Regions from separate parts of the Staphylococcus saccharolyticus genome, predicted to be linked through region 2. Evidence: riboswitches for the same ligand, from Rfam matches in the RefSeq annotation. Region 2 holds a riboswitch; each other region holds the start of a gene.

What was found. Region 2 has a riboswitch for thiamine pyrophosphate ahead of DYE57_RS08285 (ECF transporter S component). Riboswitches for the same ligand answer to the same signal wherever they lie in the genome.
Region 1: it holds a riboswitch for thiamine pyrophosphate, as region 2 does, so the genes downstream of both, DYE57_RS00835 (ABC transporter substrate-binding protein) here and DYE57_RS08285 (ECF transporter S component) in region 2, are expected to answer to the same signal.
Region 3: it holds a riboswitch for thiamine pyrophosphate, as region 2 does, so the genes downstream of both, DYE57_RS10360 (SDR family oxidoreductase) here and DYE57_RS08285 (ECF transporter S component) in region 2, are expected to answer to the same signal.
Region 4: it holds a riboswitch for thiamine pyrophosphate, as region 2 does, so the genes downstream of both, DYE57_RS02070 (thiamine phosphate synthase) here and DYE57_RS08285 (ECF transporter S component) in region 2, are expected to answer to the same signal.

Annotation. Positions count from the first base shown of each region.
Region 1 covers NZ_UHDZ01000001.1:208,636-210,842, forward strand. Annotated here, with positions in the region: gene rarD (EamA family transporter RarD) at 1-64, shown strand, start outside; partial or broken gene DYE57_RS00835 (ABC transporter substrate-binding protein) at 177-1,083, opposite strand; TPP riboswitch at 1,141-1,242, opposite strand; gene DYE57_RS00840 (anion permease) at 1,387-2,207, opposite strand, start outside.
Region 2 covers NZ_UHDZ01000001.1:1,688,992-1,691,198, reverse strand. Annotated here, with positions in the region: gene DYE57_RS08290 (ABC transporter ATP-binding protein) at 1-443, opposite strand, end outside; gene DYE57_RS08285 (ECF transporter S component) at 457-1,032, opposite strand; TPP riboswitch at 1,118-1,219, opposite strand; gene graF (glycopeptide resistance-associated protein GraF) at 2,004-2,138, opposite strand.
Region 3 covers NZ_UHDZ01000001.1:2,109,298-2,111,504, forward strand. Annotated here, with positions in the region: gene DYE57_RS10350 (deoxynucleoside kinase) at 1-200, shown strand, start outside; gene DYE57_RS10355 (deoxynucleoside kinase) at 203-865, shown strand; TPP riboswitch at 1,005-1,103, shown strand; partial or broken gene DYE57_RS10360 (SDR family oxidoreductase) at 1,333-1,957, shown strand; partial or broken gene DYE57_RS10365 (LLM class flavin-dependent oxidoreductase) at 2,013-2,207, shown strand, end outside.
Region 4 covers NZ_UHDZ01000001.1:467,621-469,827, reverse strand. Annotated here, with positions in the region: partial or broken gene DYE57_RS02075 (pyruvate MFS transporter) at 1-242, opposite strand, end outside; TPP riboswitch at 727-836, shown strand; partial or broken gene DYE57_RS02070 (thiamine phosphate synthase) at 912-1,500, shown strand; partial or broken gene DYE57_RS02065 (NAD(P)/FAD-dependent oxidoreductase) at 1,493-2,207, shown strand, end outside.

The DNA of each region.
Region 1 (2,207 bases), 1.5 Mb from region 2:
AGGTATTATTTTATATAGCATTTCTCAATATATTAATATTAAGAAAAATCCAATTTTTAAATAATAAATCAAACACACCTTCACATGTTTTGACGTGCACGCCATTAAGTTAGATGATCGTGAGTCCGATTTTTGGGGTGTACATCATTTAAATATAGTGAAGGTGTGTTTGATAATTTCATATATCTACTAAACAATAATTGATTAGTAAAATATAAACTAGGAGTGATAGGGACTTTGATTTCATTAACCTCTTTAAGCCATAATTGTAAATCATTGTAGTAATCAGAACTCATAGATAAATCGTTTGTAAAACATTGAGCTGTTGCTTTGATTGTGTCTTTATTTAATTGGTTTGTAACATCTGTTTGAGTAAACATAGAATAGATATCAATCGCATCTTCTAAATGATGATTGATGTAATGAGTAGCTTTTTGAGTAACTTTAATCAATCTTTTGAGTTTGCTTTCATAAGTAGCTAGCTTCTCAGGTGTTGTAATAAAAATAAGCTGACAGAAATCTGGAACATTATAGTTTTTTAATGAAAAATAATCTACGTTGAGTCCTTGACTTTTTGCTTCGAGAATTTCAAAGTTTTCAAAAACAAGTGTTGCTGCATCAGCTTTATCATTTAAAAGTGCATCGGTATGGTAAAAGCTGTTATTGACTGGTGTAAGATAACCTTTCTTAAAAGTGCCGCCGTCAGCTTCAATCATTGTTTTTGCAATGGCAGTACCATCTGGACCAGGCGCGCCAGGGTATTGAAGCCGTTTGCCAATTAAATCTTTAGGTCGTGTGATGTCTTTATCTTTGTTATACATAATGCCACCATTCGTGTGGAGATATCTGGCAAAACCAATCACATTTTGGTTATTTGCTCTATCTGAACTAAATGAATAGGTTCGGTAATCGCAATGTCCATTGTGCCATTTTCGATTTCGTCTAGTGCATCAAAGTGTTCTTTCGGTTCAATCATTTCAATTTCTAATGATTCTTCTTTAAACCATCCTTTTTCGAGACCTATGATTACGGCATATGGTCAGGATTTAAAAACCATTCTAAACCTACAGTTAATTTGTCCATAAAAAAATCCTCCAGTAACTCATTTTTTGCGCAAAAAAGTGAATTATCAAAGAAATTAGCAATTATCGTTCACTTTCCTACGCTGGTTTTAACCAACAGGTTCGAGGGTTGAAAGTAGCCTTTCTCTCAGCAAATTTAATTGCACCCCTAATGATACATTCTATTCTAATTACAGAATAACACAGATGTATTTAATAAAAAATAAAACACATAGTAAAGAAGAATATTGTAAAAAAATAAGATAACGTTTTTCAACGCCAGCCTATCATATACTCTATTAGCATTAAACCAAGCTAACTTCATTTACATCATGCCAATGAGTTTCATCCATAATGAACCAATACCAATCCAAATGATGAAGTATATGAAACCAAGAACGATGTTCATGAGCCACCAACGTTTCTGAGTGACATAACCAGCTGTATAAAGTATAGGTGCTGGACCACTACTATAGTGTGTTGTTGATGCAAGTAAGTTTCCAAAGAATCCTAGCATTAATGCACTGAACACTGGTGGTGCTCCTGCTGTAACTGCCACACCAAGTAAAGCGGCGTACATTGCGCTTATATGTGCTGTTGCACTTGCAAATAAATAATGTGAGTAGAAGTAGAATAGGATGAGTAATACTAAGACGATTGGCCAACTGAAGCCACCTAAACTTTGCGCAATTATCTTACTTAACCATGGAATAAATCCTAACTTGTTTAATTGATCAGCCATTAATACAAGTACTGAGAACCATACAAGGGTATTCCATGCGCCTGTTTCATTTAAAATATCTTTCCAACTTAATACACCTGTAAGTAATAATAATGATAAGGCGATGAAAGCAGTAAGTGTTGCATCAATATTTAAGAAACTACCAAACACCCACAGTGCCAATGCAACAATGAAGATACCAATCATAAATTTCTCTGCTCTAGACATAGAACCCATGCCTTCTAGTTGTTCTGTCGCCCATTTTTTAGCATTAGGGGTTTCTTTGACGGCAGGTGGATACACTTTATAAATAATCAATGGCACTATAATTAATGAAATTAATCCAGGCACTATCGCTGCGATAAACCAGTTCATCCAGGTAATTTGAACGTGAACGGTCTTTTCTGCTAGGCTTTGCGCAATTG
Region 2 (2,207 bases):
GATTTTTGAAGTATTGTTTCTACGATAGCTAATTTCTGCTTCATCCCACCACTTAATTGATTCACATATGTTTGATCAGTTACGTGTAAATTAACAGATTCTAATGCAGCTTTGATTTCAGCGTCCATTTCGCTGCGTGGTAGTTGTCTATTCTCAAGGACAAATGCTAATTCCTCATAAACTTTGGGCATACAAAATTGAGTGTCAGAGTCTTGGAAAATAACTCCACTTTGATGATCTATTTCTAAGTCATCATATTTCATTGGAAGTTCTATTAAATTTGGTACGATGCCACTTAATACATTAAGTAACGTGCTTTTACCTGATCCAGAGGGACCAAGTAAAAGCACTTTTTCTTTATCATTGATTTCTATATTTAAATTATCAAAAATTTTTCTATCCCCATTTGGATATTTCAAACGCAAATTTTTAACTTTTAACAATTAAAAAATCCCCTTATAGGTTATCGTAATCTTGTTGTGAAGCAGGTCTAAAGAATTTAGTAACCCCAGTTTTATCTAGTGCTTTAACAATACAATAAGAAACTAAACCAGCTAAAACTATACCACTAATTGAACGGAAAATGATAAATAGTAATAAGTTCCATCCCGCAACTTCATTAAGGTAGCCATAAAAATAATCTACTGGGAACGACACTAATGCAGTTGCTAATCCAGCAAGCATCGCTACAGCTGCAGAACGTGATTTATATTTAAAAATAGCGAACACAATTTCACATGCTAAACCTTGTAATACAGCATAAATAATTGTTGGAATATCAAATTTTCCCATGACTATAGTTTCCCCCGCACCGGCAGCGATTTCTGCTAAAAGAGCAATCCCTGGTTTAGGTATGATTAAGTAACAAACAATTGCAGCCATAAACCATACACCGTAAGTCAATTGCTCTAGGTGAATACCTGCAACCTGTACTACATTGTAAATAAACCACCATAGGTTATAAATGATTGCAAATACTACAGAAATTAACACTGTTACGAGTATTTCTGATAGTTTTAAACCTTTTGACATAACAATCCTCCTAAAAAACGCACAACCCTTCCTAGGAAAGCTGTGCGTCAGAAGATAAATCTAATTTGTTTCATTCAATTAGATTATATAATTAACTACACTTTCCTACGCTAGTATCTAGCTAGATCAGGTTCAAAGGGTTTGAGGTAAACCTCATCTCAGTAAACATACACCCCTAGTGCGTTCGATTATTTAATTAATTTAAATGTATGATTTTTATTAAACAATGTCAAGGCTGATTAAAACAAATTAAAGTATATTAATAGATAGTTTTACAATAATTGAGTAGCTATTCGAGTGTATTCAAAAAGTAATGGTTTATCTTTCATAAATTAAAATATTGAAAAATCACCAGAATTTATTACAATTTTTTGAATGTTTTTTAGGAGAACTAGAAAATAATTTATTTATGGGGTGCTTTTTTAAATAAGGAGAACGTCTTATGATAAAGATTGTCCGTATTTGCGGTGCTGTAATTTTATTATTGAAATGTTACGCAGTGATAAATTTTTTCTTCTTTGATTGATGGGCAGGTTATTCAAGTCAGAAACAAATTAATACTTACATTAAAAATAATGACACGTATCAACTTCATAGAATTACGACAGATAAAAAAACATATAACTTTTTATTAAATGAAGAGTCGGTTTTAATCAAATTGCAAGCAGACAATCAAGGAAGTGGTGATTTAGGCTAATATATAGTGAATGTTAACGATAAAAATGCGTATTTGGCTGTTTATATTAAATATGATTTCTTACCAGAAATACCAAAGGTAAAATCGTTAAAATTAGAAAAATAGTTTTGATTCACTGCCAATATAGTATTCTAAGGATGATTGCTATAAATTTAAGCGAAAATATATAATCTGTAGATTTATGTATTAGTAAAACCTCAGAGTTAACTCTGAGGTTTTACTTAGCATCTATAAATATTTAATTGTTTTTGCATGGAAAAATGTCTTTAAACTACTAATCTAAAGTATCCTGAATATCTTTTTTAGTTTGTTCGATATCGTCAGTTTTTTCTTCATTTTGTTCTTTTAATTTTTCTTCAACTTCTTTAGCTTGTTCAGCTGATTTCTTTTTATATTCTTCTTTTCCCATAATATTTCCTCCCCCCTTAAACAGGAATTTTAGTTTACACATATAAGTTACCCCGTTATTCTAGTAATA
Region 3 (2,207 bases), 420 kb from region 2:
GTAATCGTAGTTTTGAATCGCACATCGAAGATGATTACTTATTAACTTTAAAAAAAGATTATCAAGCGTACTATGAATCGTTAAAAAATGAAGGTGCAAATATCGTACTTATTGATACGACAAACGTAGATTTTGTTGAAAATGAAGACGATTATCAAGATATTTTAAATATAGTAAAACCAATGATTGGAGCTCGTTAAAGATGAATAATTATAGCATCCCCCAAAATGCAATCATTACAATCGCTGGTACAGTGGGCATAGGTAAATCGACGCTAACACAAGCACTGGCTGATAAATTAAATTTTAAAACTTCATTTGAAAACGTGGATCATAACCCTTATTTAGATAAATTTTATCACGATTTTGAACGTTGGAGTTTCCATCTTCAAATCTATTTTCTTGCCAAACGCTTTAAAGAACAAAAGCGCATGTTTGAATATGGTGGCGGTTTTGTACAAGATCGCTCAATTTATGAAGATGTTGATATTTTCGCGAAAATGCATGAAGAACAAGGTACCATGAGTAAAGAAGATTATCATACATACGCAGAATTATTCGATGCCATGGTAATGACACCATATTTCCCCAAACCAGATGTGCTTATTTATCTAGAGTGTGATTATGATGAGGTGATTGATCGTATCAAACAACGCGGTCGTGATATGGAGATTAATACTAATCCTGGATATTGGAAAAAGCTATTTAAACGTTATGAAAATTGGATAAATAACTTTAATGCTTGTCCTGTAGTTCGCGTGAATATTAATGAATACGATATTCATAAAGATTTAGATTCTCTAAATCCTATTATTGAAAAAATTGCACGTATTATTAAAATTTATCGTGAAGTTGATAATAGATAATAAAAATAATTCCACGGAAAATCGAGCAACTTCAATTTTCCTCGGAAAATTTTTACAGGATGTTTCTTTTACTATTGAAAAATGTATAGAGCTTCTTAATCGTATTGACATTATTTTTCAAAACACATATGTTTATAATATATAGCACTAGGGGTGTTTAAGAACTGAGATAGATTTATCCAAACCCTTTGAACCTGAACTAGTTAACACTAGCGGAGGAAAGTGTGAAATATAATCTTACTATTAATCTGTCTTCATATATTAATTACTAAGATGCACAACTTTTCTCTAGAGTGTTGTGCATTTTTTCTTAATTAAAGTTTAACTTGGGCGCTTATAAAAATGATAAAAACTGCAATTATTACAGGAAGTAGTCGTGATCTTGGAGCTCAAATCGCGACAACTTTACTGGAAAAAATTACAATGTCGTAGTCAATTACAAACAAAATAAAGACAAAGCAGAACGTTTAATCGCAAATTATGATGAAAATAAAGTCATTGCTATTCAAGCTGATGTTACAAATCGTACTGAAGTAGATCAAATGATACAACAAGCCACAGAGCATTTTGGTCAAATTGATATTGTCATTAATAATGCATTAGTTAATTTTAAATTTGATCCAACACAACAGAAAGCATTTAAGGATTTAACTTGGGAAGATTATGAGCAACAACTTAATGGTACTTTAAAAGGTGCATTCAATGTTACACAAAGTGTTATTTCTCAATTCATTGCACAACAAAGTGGTTGTATCATAAGTATTGGAACTAATCTGTATCAAAACCCTGTCGTTCCTTATCATGGTATACAACTGCAAAAGCAGGACTTATCGGTTTCACTCGTAATATTGCAGCCGAACTTAGTCAATTCGGAATTACAGCAAATGTTGTTTCAGGTAGTCTATTAAAGACTACGGATGCTAGTGCTGTTACTACTCCTGAAGTATTTGAATTAATCGCTCAAACAACTCCTCTTAAAAGGTTACAACACCTCAAGATGTTGCGAATATGGTTGTATATCTTGCATCAGATGAAGCCCGCGGTGTAACAGGTCAAAATATTACTGTTGATGGTGGCTTAACGATGAATTAATTGTATAATTTTAGTTTACGCATTTTTAAAAGAAATTAATAAATGAGGTGCTCATATGAAAAACAAATGTCAAATGAACATAGGTGTTTTACTTTACGGGTGTGGTCATCATCAATCTGCATGGCGTATGGAGGATTCTTATATCGAAGACATTGGTAACGTCTCTTATTACCAGCATTTAGCTCATATAGCTGAAAAAGGACTCTTAGATATAGTGTTTTTTGCAGATAATCAAGCTTTTAATGCTAGT
Region 4 (2,207 bases), 1.2 Mb from region 2:
ATAGTAATCATCTTACGAGGTCCAAATTTCTCTGCTAACATTCCAGATGGTACTTGCATCAATGCATAACCCAGTGAGAAGAATAAAGCTAATAAACCAAATTGTGTCTTTGTTAATCCCAAATCTTTCATCATCGGTACTGCGATATATGAAATATTTGATCTATCCATATATGCGATAACACCAATGAGGAAAAATCCTATTGCAAAATACCAACGTACATTACTGCGTTTTTCTTTCATATTGTTTCCTACTTCCATTTGAATTGTGTTGTTTCTAATTATGATGTCGTTATGTTTCAGAAATCCCCTTTGATGACTGTTCAACCTTCACTTTTTAAAACAACTGTATTAAGTTGTAGCGCTACAATTTTTTATTAATATAGCACGTAGTGAAAACGGTTACAATAGTTTTTGTAAAATTTTTAAAAATGTATAATTTACGTATATTTTTGTGGTCAAATTACACTTTTCTATCAATTTCAATATAGCCTTAAATATAAGTCTCGCGCAACTTTTTCTCGAATAAAAATGAGCGTGTTAAAATATATTTATAATAGTTAAATATACATTATAGGAGTTATAAATGCACATTTATACAAAAAAGATAATAATATTTTGTCATCTCTTGTTGAACTTATTGTTAAAGGAAATTTGATGTATATGATTAAAGATAGTAAAATGATGTTAAATAAAACGTTTTCACATTTTGATTAATAATTTCATATTAAACCACTGGAAGTGCCTTTGTTTAAGGCTGAGAATAAAGAAATGACTTTATAATTCCTATAACCTGATCCAGTTCATACTGGCGTAGGGAAGTGGCACCGTTAAATTCATGAAGTCTAACATAAACGACACGCTATTTCCCTTCTTCAGGGAGATAGCGTTTTTATTTTTAAATTTGGGGTGATACATATATTTATCGCAATCACTTACGATAAACAAATTACTGACGAAGATTTACAGCATTTTATGACCATTGAAAAAAGATTGACGGTCTTTTATTTCGTATGTCAATGAATTATGACGAATTAAAAGACAAAATCATTCAGTTGACTCAACACGGTTTTGAGAAAGATAAAATCATTATTCACAGTGATATTACACTTTTAGAAGAACTAAATCTTTCTCGTATCCATTTTAAAAATAACGATACAACGACATTTTCTTATAAAGCATCACATCCAAATATCATTGTTAGCATGTCGACGCACGATGTCGCAACGGTTAACTTATGTAGAAAAAAAGGCTAGACTATGTCTTTTTCGGTCATCTTTTCCCTACTATGTCACATCCAGATACGCCACCACGGACGACCAAAGAGATTCAAGATGTCTTACATATTCCTATCACTACTTATGCCATTGGCGGTATAAATAACAATACAATCAAACAAATTCCAAAAGACTTTTCAGGAATATGTGCAATCTCATATTTTATAACTGCAACGTTAGAAGAGATTCAACACTTAAGAAAGGAGTGGTCTCAACATGCATGATGTATTAATCATTGGTTCTGGTGTCATAGGCATGTCGATTGCTAGACAACTTAGCGAAACACAATTAGATGTTGTGTTGTGTTAATAGATAGAGATGTTCCAGGCAAACATGCTTCATATAAAGTAGGCGGTATGCTTGGTGCTCAAAATGAATTCACACATGATAGTGACTTATTTCAATTAGCCATTGAATCTCGGTCAATGTTTCCACAACTTAGCGAATCATTACTAAATGAAACAAGTATAGATATACAATTTCATAATTCCGGATTGATTAAAATAGCGAATCAAGAAAGTGATGTGGCGTCCCTTGAACATCAATATCACTTTTTAACTGGCAAAGATTCTAGTGTTAAACAACTTAATAATGAAGCGTTAATTCACTTAACTCAAGGTGCAGTAGAACCATCATATGCAGCAATTCATATTCCTCACGATGGTCAAATTAATGCCCATAATTATACTAATGCCTTGTTAGAATCAATTAAGTAAAGACATAGTACGCGTTATTATTCTACTGAGGTTTATTCAATTAAAAGAAATAACGGCTATTATACGATTTTAACAAGTGAATCATCTCCAATAGAAGCTCATAAAGTGATTGTAGCTGGTGGCGCATGGTCATGATTATCAACTTCAAAGGCAAGTAATTGGCGTTAAAGGTGAAGTCATTTTATTAGAAAGTGGTAAACTGCAACTTTCTGAGA